Regions from separate parts of the Thermosinus carboxydivorans Nor1 genome, predicted to be linked through region 2. Evidence: riboswitches for the same ligand, from Rfam matches in the RefSeq annotation. Region 2 holds a riboswitch; the other holds the start of a gene.
The links. A riboswitch is a leader RNA that binds a small molecule or an ion and turns the genes downstream of it on or off. The one in region 2 is predicted to bind cobalamin.
Positions count from the first base shown of each region.

Region 1: another riboswitch for cobalamin. It lies ahead of TCARDRAFT_RS05400 (TonB-dependent receptor plug domain-containing protein); the one in region 2 lies ahead of TCARDRAFT_RS07355 (ABC transporter substrate-binding protein).

Region 1 covers NZ_AAWL01000005.1:95,416-100,483, forward strand. Annotated here, with positions in the region: gene TCARDRAFT_RS05395 (ATP-binding protein) at 1-21, shown strand, start outside; gene TCARDRAFT_RS05400 (TonB-dependent receptor plug domain-containing protein) at 57-1,868, opposite strand; cobalamin riboswitch at 2,020-2,201, opposite strand; gene TCARDRAFT_RS14910 (zinc ribbon domain-containing protein) at 2,558-2,737, opposite strand; partial or broken gene TCARDRAFT_RS05405 (IS4 family transposase) at 2,962-4,149, shown strand; gene TCARDRAFT_RS05410 (hypothetical protein) at 4,240-4,869, opposite strand; gene TCARDRAFT_RS05415 (carbon-nitrogen family hydrolase) at 5,030-5,068, shown strand, end outside.
Region 2 covers NZ_AAWL01000008.1:58,413-63,480, reverse strand. Annotated here, with positions in the region: gene TCARDRAFT_RS07365 (ABC transporter ATP-binding protein) at 1-379, opposite strand, end outside; gene TCARDRAFT_RS07360 (FecCD family ABC transporter permease) at 391-1,389, opposite strand; gene TCARDRAFT_RS07355 (ABC transporter substrate-binding protein) at 1,398-2,303, opposite strand; cobalamin riboswitch at 2,435-2,612, opposite strand; gene TCARDRAFT_RS07350 (4Fe-4S binding protein) at 2,805-3,578, shown strand; gene TCARDRAFT_RS07345 (hypothetical protein) at 3,644-4,093, opposite strand; gene TCARDRAFT_RS07340 (FTR1 family iron permease) at 4,083-4,922, opposite strand.

The DNA of each region.
Region 1 (5,068 bases), on a different contig from region 2:
AGTAAAATATCCTGTGGTTGAACTTAACCACAGGATATTTTTTGTGAGTTACGTGGTTATAGCGATTGTTTAATTCCCAGGAAGATCGCGCGCTCTTGGGCAGGATAGCCGGGTACTTCCTGGTAGTGTTTGTTAAAGAGGTTACTGATGGTTAAATATAAGCTTTGTCCCTTAGTCATAGTATAGTTAAAGGTAGTATTCCACACGAAATAACTTGAAACATCACTTGTTTTACTTACATATTTTCCATAAATTTCTTGGGAAAACTTGCCTTGCTGCAGTCTTATACCCAAGTTAAAAGTATTGTACGGTACTTGCTGATTATTGTTTTCATCGCGCGAATCAAGGTAAGTGTAACCAATGTTAGCGGATACAGCCTGAGTTAATTTAGTTGCAAACGACAAAGTCGCTCCTTTTGTGGTAAGGTGGTGCACGTTTTGTACTTTCCAATCATCAGGCCCAACCTGTTTCCAATCTATTGCATCGATCAAATCCCGCTTAAATAAAGAAAAAGTTACTTCACTATCAACAGCCAGGCGTTTTTTTACACCTACTTCCGATGTCCAACCCGTTTCCGGTTTAAGGTCAGGGTCGCCGCCCCAGTTATACAAGTCGTCAAACTTAGGCGCTTTAAATACCTTGCCCCAGTTGGCAAAATAATTGGTACTATTATCGGCTTTGTATGCTAGCGCGATCTTGGGTAACCATTTTGCCCCATATTGGCTGTTATCATCATAGCGCATACCCATAGTAGCGCTGGTACGCCCGTTTAATTTATATTGATCCTGTAAATAAATTGCCTTAATAATGCGGTCACGAACCGTGTCGGGTGCATAAACCGCTGTTGACACAACTTCCTTGCGCCATTCGCTTCCCCAGGTCAAATAATTTTTATAGTCAATTTGTGCACTGTCCTGATATTCTATTGCTCGTACTTTATTCTTATAAAAATATTTATCCATGCCCGGAAGCGCATAATAGGTCCGTTCGTGTTCATTGTTATAAAAACGCACGACACGCTCGCCATCACCATGTTTATCACTATAACCAATACTCCAGTTATGTCGCAAATAGTCGTTAATTCCTTGCATAGATCCTAGATAATTTCCCGGGTTGCCACTGTGGCTACCATAATAATCATAAGTAAAAGACAGTCCTTCGGTTTCATTAAGTTCCCGATCCAACCGCAGTGTCGCGTTCTTACCCCGATAATCACTGTTTGGTCGCTGACCTTCTGTAGCTTCTTTCAGGCCGGTTATATACCAATGCCATCCTTTTTCCGAACCTTGGTTAGATAAATTGAAACGACTTGTCGCATCACTGCCAAAGCCGGAATTTACTATTGTTTTGACATTGCCAGTTCCACGTTTGGTTATTATATTGACGACGCCCCCAACAGCGTCAGCCCCATATAATACTGAGCCTCCCCCACGGACAATCTCAATTTTTTCGATATTGTCGGATAATAATATGTTATTTAAATTAATACCGCCTGCACCTGAGCCTATCCCTTGTGGTAGATTCATCCGTTTACCATCAATCAAGACTACGATCCTGTCAGTACCTAATATGTAAGGAATTGCCAGTTCTCCCGGGCCACCATTGCGCAAAACTACTACCCCCGGCACGCCTTCCAGGGCCTCGGCTAAATTTCTCGCTCCTTTTTGCTCAAGCTGCTCGCCGGTAATTACGGTCACATCCCCCGGTGCGGTTGCAACTGTTTGCGGCACTCTAGCCGCAGTAACGGTAATTTGGTCTAGTTGGAAAACAGGGTCCTCAGCTGCTTGGACCGGATTGACCAGCAGCAATGTGCCCATTGCCAAAGTAGAAGCAATTCTTTTCACTAAGCTTTTCGTCCTTTTGTTCATCATCTTACCTCTTTTCTAAAATGAGTGGAAAATTTAGATTGAATGCACACGTATTTGTAATTTCATGACTTCTCCCTAATTAAAAATCCCGGCTAATAGCCGGGAAGGATAGACTGCATGAATAATCCCCTCCCCATCGCTCGTGGGTGTAGCGGTGACTGTCAGATAGGCAGTTCTCCTGGCTCTGGATCATCGCTCGCCCAAACCTTCCCAGGACTTTCATCCCAGTGGCATAACTTGGGTTTGCTCCTCATTACAGTGGCGGGACCGCGCCGGGCTTGCACCGGACTTCCCTATTAAGCCCCGTAGGGCACCTATCCCGATTGTATGAAATTGTGATTCAAGTAGTAGTATTTTCTATTTCATCCTCCATACTACCATTTTTGGCAACGTAATGTCAATGCTGCCCCCTTAATCGGGGCATTTACTTCACATACCGGTTTTTTGCACGCGGCAATGCAAGACGGTGGTGCAGGCATGATTTACTAACGCCAAGAATTTTCCGAAAAGATGGCTAATTTCCTGCAGGTGTATTTTGTCCAATAAAGTGACATCCTCCCCTCAATAAATTGAGGGGCATCCCAACGTGGGATGGCGATTGACCAATCGCAGGTTAGCCAGCAATTCCCCGGTCGACCCGGATCATCACCTTGGCCTTAAGGGGTGCCACACTCCCCTTTCTCCTAGGGTCATGCCCCAAGAGCATTGGGCGCTTTGGCGGCAATGTTTAAGGCACCAACTCTGTCCGCATCGGATTGGTAGCCACATTTGATACATTTGAACCAACCCTGCGTTTTGCGGTTGTAGCGGGAAACATTCCCGCACTTCGGACAAGTCTTGGAAGTCTCTTTGGGCAGTAGTGTTGCAATAAACTAGCCTTGAAAATATCAATGTTCAAATCGGTCAAAATGTCATTAAAATAAGCCAAAATCGCTATAAAGGGCAATATTATCCTAGCAAATCGTAAAAAAACTCCTTATAATAGAGGTGTAGCAGGTAACCCTGTCCACGCACTCTAAAATAAGGAGCCAAAATGCATGGACAAGGATACCACAAAAACCACATTTTTTAAAGTCTTTTTAAAGTCTTTGAAGCCTTTCCTCTAGAAAAATTTTTGCAAGTTGTCGCCAGTGCCGGTTGCGATCGTTATGTGAAAAAGCTCAAAACATTGAAACTATTATACTTGATGCTCATTGCCCAATTCTTAGGGCTTGATTCTTTGCGGGATATCGCTACCCGGCTTACTTGCGACAAGCAGCTGCAAAAATTGTTGCATCTTACCTCCATCAGTGCATCTACATTATCGAGACGTCTGCGAAATATTGATCACCGTGTTTGGGAACAATTATTTGCTGAAGTAAAGCGTCAAATCTGGCAACAAGCCAACAAGACCGGCGCTGTGCGGCAATACCAACTCAATGTTATCGACTCCAGCACGATTACTCTTTGCCTGCGAAAGTATCTATGGGCTGATTACCGTAAAACCAAAAGCGGCATTAAACTGCATCAGCGCATCACTATTCATGGTGGCAATTCATATCCAGATAGCGCCGTTCTAACCTCTGCCCGCAAGGCTGATAAAACGGTCATGGATGAGCTGGTAGTCACCTCCCCCGATGCCTTAAACGTATTTGACAGAGGCTATGTTGATTATGCTAAGTGGGATGATTACTGCAGAAAAGGCATTCGGTTCGTGTCGCGTCTAAAAAGCAATGCTATCATTGATGTTTTGGAAGAAAAAAGCGTTGAAACAAACCAGGTTTTAGCAGAGAAAATTGTGCGCTTGGGCAACGCTTATACCACCCAAATGACACATCCGGTAAGACTAATTGAAACTCGTGATAACCAAGGCAACGCTGTAATTATCGTAACCAATGAACTAACACTGCCAGCTGCAGAAATCAGCGATATTTACTGCATGCGCTGGCAAATAGAACTGTTTTTCAAGTGGATCAAACAGCACCTTGTTGTCAAAGAGTTTTTCGGAACTAGTCAAAATGCCGTATACGGGCAAATCTGGCTAGCGCTGATTGGATATTGTTTGCTGCAAAACCTGCAACAAGAATTGCCAAAAAGTGTTTCCCTGCTTGAGGTATTGCGGGCGGCACAAATGTTTTTGTACCAGGCGTTCAATGAATTAATAGCTGCTTTAAGCCGACCGCCGACGAAAACAAATCATGGCAGACAGTCGCTTGATGCTGGTTATGACCAGTTGATACAGATAATCGACCAACTAGGCACAGACTGGCTTGATATTGTAGATGAAGGGATGTATCTGTAGTACGTTGAACAAGAAAGCTGGATAGGACTGGAAAATGTGGCCGCAGGGTTGCCTTTATGCCGTCGTTGCTTTAAATAAGCAGAAGAAAAGTTAAGACTGAATATTCGGGAAATATCCCAACTTGTGCAACTGCTTTTTTCTATATTCTTCCACTTGACATTTTTTATCATTTTTTATGCAACAGTACTGAAGAGATATAGAAACGTACCATTCGCCGCCTTTATCACGCCAGATTTCCATAGACCCCTGGCGGCAAGAACCTCTTGCCAAATCTATGAGTTTTCTGACATGATATAAAGAAGCGGCAATAGGTACGGCTATCTGGCTTCTGCCGGAAGAGACAGGAAATTTAATAACCCACGTCCCGGAAGGGAGCTGGTGGAGAGAGTAGCAGTCCTGCCGCACCATTACCGGAACCATTGTCTCAAACTTAGGCAGACTAGCCTTTTTACCCCTTTGCTTGCGGGAAAGGTAGGAGCGCCTGGCAGACAAGGCTTTAAGCATGGCGCACTGGAGCGTACCTCGATTTAGGTCGAATAATCCCGAAGCCTGCTTATAAGTTTCACGGTTTAAAACTGCCCGGCTGACAGTATTGAGTGCTTCGGCCTGGGCCAGGAACCAGGAGCACGCCTGGTGGTAGATCTCCAGCATCCGGATCATTTTCTCCAGCTTACCTTTGTTGGGAGACAGGAGTTTCATTTTAAGAGTTATAGTTTGCATTTAATATCTCCTCCGGTTTGCTTAAATTATAGCATAACCAGGGGAATTTTCAAATCGCCATTCATCCCCCGATTAAAATCAGGGGTATTCTGGCGGAAATTTTGTAAAAAATTACCCACCGCTACGAAGTGGCGGTGTTGGGGGAGGAGATGGTTGAGTAATGAAAGTTGCGCTGCTGCAAATGGATATCGTCCTGGGC
Region 2 (5,068 bases):
CATTAAGTACTTGTTGGACAATCCGATGATCTTCAGGAGTCTCGCCGCCAAACCGGCTGATGTGGGCAAACCTTCCCATGAAAGCAGTCTGGTATACACTGTAATCAAAGGTCGCATCTTCTTCACTAACAACAGCAATTTTTTTCGCCAGCGCCCGCCGCGAAAAAGCTCTTATATCCTGGCCGCAAATATTAATGCTGCCTTTTTGGACAGGCAGTACACCGCCGATACACCGAAGCAATGTTGATTTACCAGTACCATTGGGAGCAATAATGCTCAGAAAATCGCCCCGATTAACGGTAAAGGTAATATCCCGCAGGATTAGCTTTGACCCGTATCCCGCTGATACAGATCGCACTTCCAATAGAGGGTTCTGCATTTCCATCCCCTTCACTTGCGTCCAGATGAATATAAGATGTAAAGAAAAAAGGGACTGCCAAGCAGCGCGGTGATCACGCCTACCGGGACTTGGGCTAACGGATTGACCATACGTGTTATCCCGTCAGCCCACAGGAGAAAGATCGCTCCCCAAAGCGCGCAAAGGGGTATTAACAGGTGATGCTGCGGACCTACGATCTTACGCAAAAGATGTGGGACGATAAGGCCGATAAACCCGATAACCCCGCTAACCGCAACAACGACACTGGTAATCAGCGTTGTACTTAGCAACAAAATAACTTTAACTTTCACCACATCAACGCCCAAAAACTGGGCGTTTTCTTCACCCGCAGTCATAATATCCAAGTCACGGACATAAAGCATAATCACCGCCATACCGGCTGCCACCATCCCGGCAATCAGAACTAAACTTGCCGGGGGATTACTCAGGCTGCCGAGCAGCCAGAACAGAATAGCGCCAATTTGCTGGGTATGGAGAACCATGATCAAACTGAGGATAGCGTTAAGCATTGAGCCAAAGGCAACGCCGGCCAATAATAATTGATTGGTATTGATACCGCCGCCCTTAACTCTTCCCAACCCGTACACGATAAATATCGCCGTGATACCGCCGAGAAAAGCAAAAAAACTGATATAGGACGTTAGTTTAAAAACAATAGCAATCGCCGCTCCTAAAGCTGCGCCGGATGATACCCCCAGGATAAACGGGTCGGCTAGCGGATTGCGGAACATCGCCTGATAGCAAGCTCCCGAAACGGCCAAACTGCTGCCTACTAACAGGGCCAGGGCGATACGAGGCCAGCGAATATTCCAAATGATTTTTTCAACCGCCGAAGGTATTTCGGTGGTTGATACTGCAGGAAAAATCTGTTTAACGAGAACACTAGCGATGATGCGAAGGTCAATGGCCGCCGAACCAATGAGCAGCATGCCGAGAACAGTTCCTGCCAAAATACCGCCAGATATTATGATTGCCAGCGGATGTTTCATTCTATATCTCATTGTTCACCGCCATTTTTTCCATGTAAAATTTCGCCTATCTGCTCAAGGGCAATAAAACTCCGCGGTCCCGGTCTGCCCAAATAGTCATCAGATACATAAAAGACCCGCTTACGCCGAATCGCCTCAATATCGGCCACTTCGGGCTTGCTGATTACCCGGCTTTCTTTGCCGGCCATGCCATTGCGCACAATAAGATAGGTATCAGGATTATACGCATAGAGGGCCTCGTAATCACAAGGTGTATAATCGGCCTGCCGGTCTGCCGCAACATTTATGCCGCCGGCCTGCGTTACAATATCACTGATGTAGGATTTAGCTCCCACCGTGAGCAAAGGCACGTCCCAGACCTCAATAAACACCCGGTGAGGAGACTTGTCCGGCTGGTTCAAGGCTTGAACCGCTCTCAGCTTTTGTTCAAGTTGATTAGCGATTTTTTCACTGTTATCTTGTTCGTGGAGCAGCTCGCCTACCAGCCGGACGGCTTTGATCACGTCAGCCATGCTTTGCGGCTCAATCGCCACAACCTTGATGCCCGCCCGTTCCAGGCTTTGGATTACGCGCAAGTGCATTTGTCCACTGGTAAACACAATATCGGGCTGCATGAGAATGATTGTTTCCACGTCAGGATCGTAAAAACCGCCAACCTTGGGTAGCGCCCGAGCCGCATCGGGATAGTCACAATATGTGGTCACCCCCACGAGGCGGTTTCCAGCGCCAACGGCAAAAATAATTTCGGTATTTCCGGGCGAAAGCGAGACAATTCGCTGCGGTTTTTGCATCGTAGCTTCAATAGGTCGCCCGAGAAAATCAACAAGCTTGGCTTCTAATACCGGCTCCGGACTAGGATTTAGCCCGGATAAAACAACCTTTGCCATTAACGCCAGTAAACATAGCAATATCACGCGGTAACATCCTGAACGCAAATGCCGCCAACCTTCCTTAAATAATTAATCCCGGCCCACGCCAGCCGGGATGAAGAACTTACTATGTACTAAGTGCAACATAATCCCCTCCCCATCGCTCGTGGGTCCATGCGGTGATTGTCAGTTAGGCAGTTCTCCTGGCTCTGGCTCATAGCTACCCCAACCTTCCCAAGGCCTAGCCTCAGTGGCGTATTTTGGTTCGCTCCCCATTACAGTGGCGGGACCGCGCCGGTCTTGCACCGGACTTCCCTATTAAGCCCTGTGGGCACCTAACCCATATATTAAGTTATAATTTCTTTAAGTTATTTTATCACCTTGGGCTTATGGCGTCAAAAATTTTTTGAAGCATTCATGTATCGATAACCGCAAATCATCAGTTACGATATCCAACTTCTTTCGCGCAAGCAGCGGCGCAATTCGTACAAGTAATATATAATGTAAGTAGACCGGCATATCCTATTACTTATAACGAGGTGAATCATGCTGCTTTTGGAGGATATTGAAAGACAGGTCAACCGCTTTACCATGGAAAGTCCCCTAAATGTGGTAGAACCGCTCGGCGGCCTGCGGATCTTTGATCCGCCACTGATCGGCATCGCCGCTGCCGACGACCCGCTATTCGCAGAATTAAAAAAAGAAAGCGTCATCGGGTCCCACCATCTCTTACCGCGCGAGTGGCTTCCCAGCGCGCAAACGGTAATTTCCTATTTTCTACCCTTCACCGCGGCAATACGCATCGCCAACCGCAGTGACGGGCTTCCGGCCACCGAATGGCTATACGGCCGAATCGAAGGCGAACGTTTCAACGAAGCCCTCCGGCGCTTTTTAGTTGACTTGTTAACAGACAATGGGCACGAGGCGGTTGCGCCGGCCCTGGACGAGCGGTATCAGGTAATAAATAAGCGCAGCAACTGGTCAGAGCGGCACGTAGCCTATATTGCCGGCCTCGGAACCCTAAGCCTTAACTGTTCGCTCATCACCGCCCGCGGCTCGGCCGGCCGGGTCGGCAGCATTGTCACCAGCCTGGAACTTGCGCCAACTGTGCGGCCGTACCGGGAAATTTATGAATACTGCACCCGGTGCGGCGCCTGCATCCGCCGCTGCCCGCCCTTGGCGATTGACGAAAGCGGCAAAAACCACCAAATCTGTTCCGATTACGTGGACAACGAAACCAAAAAGCGCTACGCTCCCCGTTACGGCTGCGGTAAATGCCAGACCGCCGTACCCTGCGAAGACCGGATTCCCGGCCGGTAAATCTCACTACCTATCGGTCGCATCAGAGAAACAGCCCGACATTATGCTGTCGGGCTGCCTTTTTACTATTTCAGTTGCGCCTCAATATCCTTGAGGACCTTGCTAACGACTTCATACTCTTCTTCCATCTCGGATTTTCTGGGTTTATCTTTCTTAAGTTCGTCACCTATTTCTTCAATCGCATGGTCGAGCTTCTTCTTAAGCTCTTCGTTCTTGATGAACGGCTTCAGACCAGTAAAGGCATCGTTCAAAGCCTTGAATTCGTTGCGGGCATCCGCAAACTTTTCTTCTTTCGACAGCTGATAAATCTTTACGTTCTGATCTTTTATCACTTGTATGTACTTCGCGGCATCGTTCTGCGCTATGGTGTCAGTTTTAGCCACCTGTTGAGCCTGAGCGGGAGGCTGGGCTGGAACCGAGACTTTGGCATCGGTGTTCGAACCGCAGCCGGCGACTAGTGTTAAACCCGAAATTAATGTGCCAATAATTAACCCTTTAATTACTTTACTCTGCATGTTGGGTCCCTCCATTAGTCGAGTGAATTTTTTGCGGCGTCCTAAAAAACATGTACATTGTTCCCGCCAGATAACTTACATAGGAAATTACCTGGAAAAGGGAAGGGGAGGAGTTATAGCCGAAGAGGGCCATCATAATTCCGCCAAAAAAGTCGTCTTCGCTCAAGAAACCACTGGTATCCCAGATCCTTTTGGCAATCGGCGGCAGTAAATTGGCTTCATGGAACTCGCCAATGGCATTGCTAAGCATTCCAGCAGCCATAAACAGCAAGAGTACGCTCGTCCATTTGAAGAAGGCCGCGATATTTACCTTTCGGCTGCTCTTAAAAACCACGTATCCTACAACCACCGCCATGATTAGACCTAATAGGCCTCCTGCCAAAGCTTCCCCCGGGGTGCTGGAAGACGTAGTTCCAATTAAGAAAAGAACGGTTTCTACGCCTTCACGGAGTACCGATACAAACGCGAGGACGGCAAGGGCGGTAACAGAACTTGAACTTACTGCAGCCTGCACCTTGGCGTTGATAGAAGCAGTCATCCCCTTTCCGCCGCCGTGCATCCAGAACACCATATAGGTAAGGACTATGACGGCAGTAAGCATCGCGAAACCTTCCAATAACTGCTGGAACAAACCTTCGGTAGTAGTTCCCATTATGAGAAACACGCCGAAACCGCCAACTATGCTGAGCACTGTTGCCAAAGCTGTTCCCAGCCAGACCTTCCTGCCTTCACGTTCGAGACCAATCTTGTGAAGGTAAGACAGGATAATGCCGATTATCAACGCGGCTTCAACCCCTTCCCGTAGCGTGACGATTAGGGTCGCTAACATATTGCACCTCCTATTTATGATAATGATTATCAATATCATTGACAGTTCTATTATAATTCTTCCTTTCCAACATTTCAATCATTTTTTGAACAATAAATTGCAGGAATTATTTACCAAACAATGCGACCTGCAACTTAAAGGACACG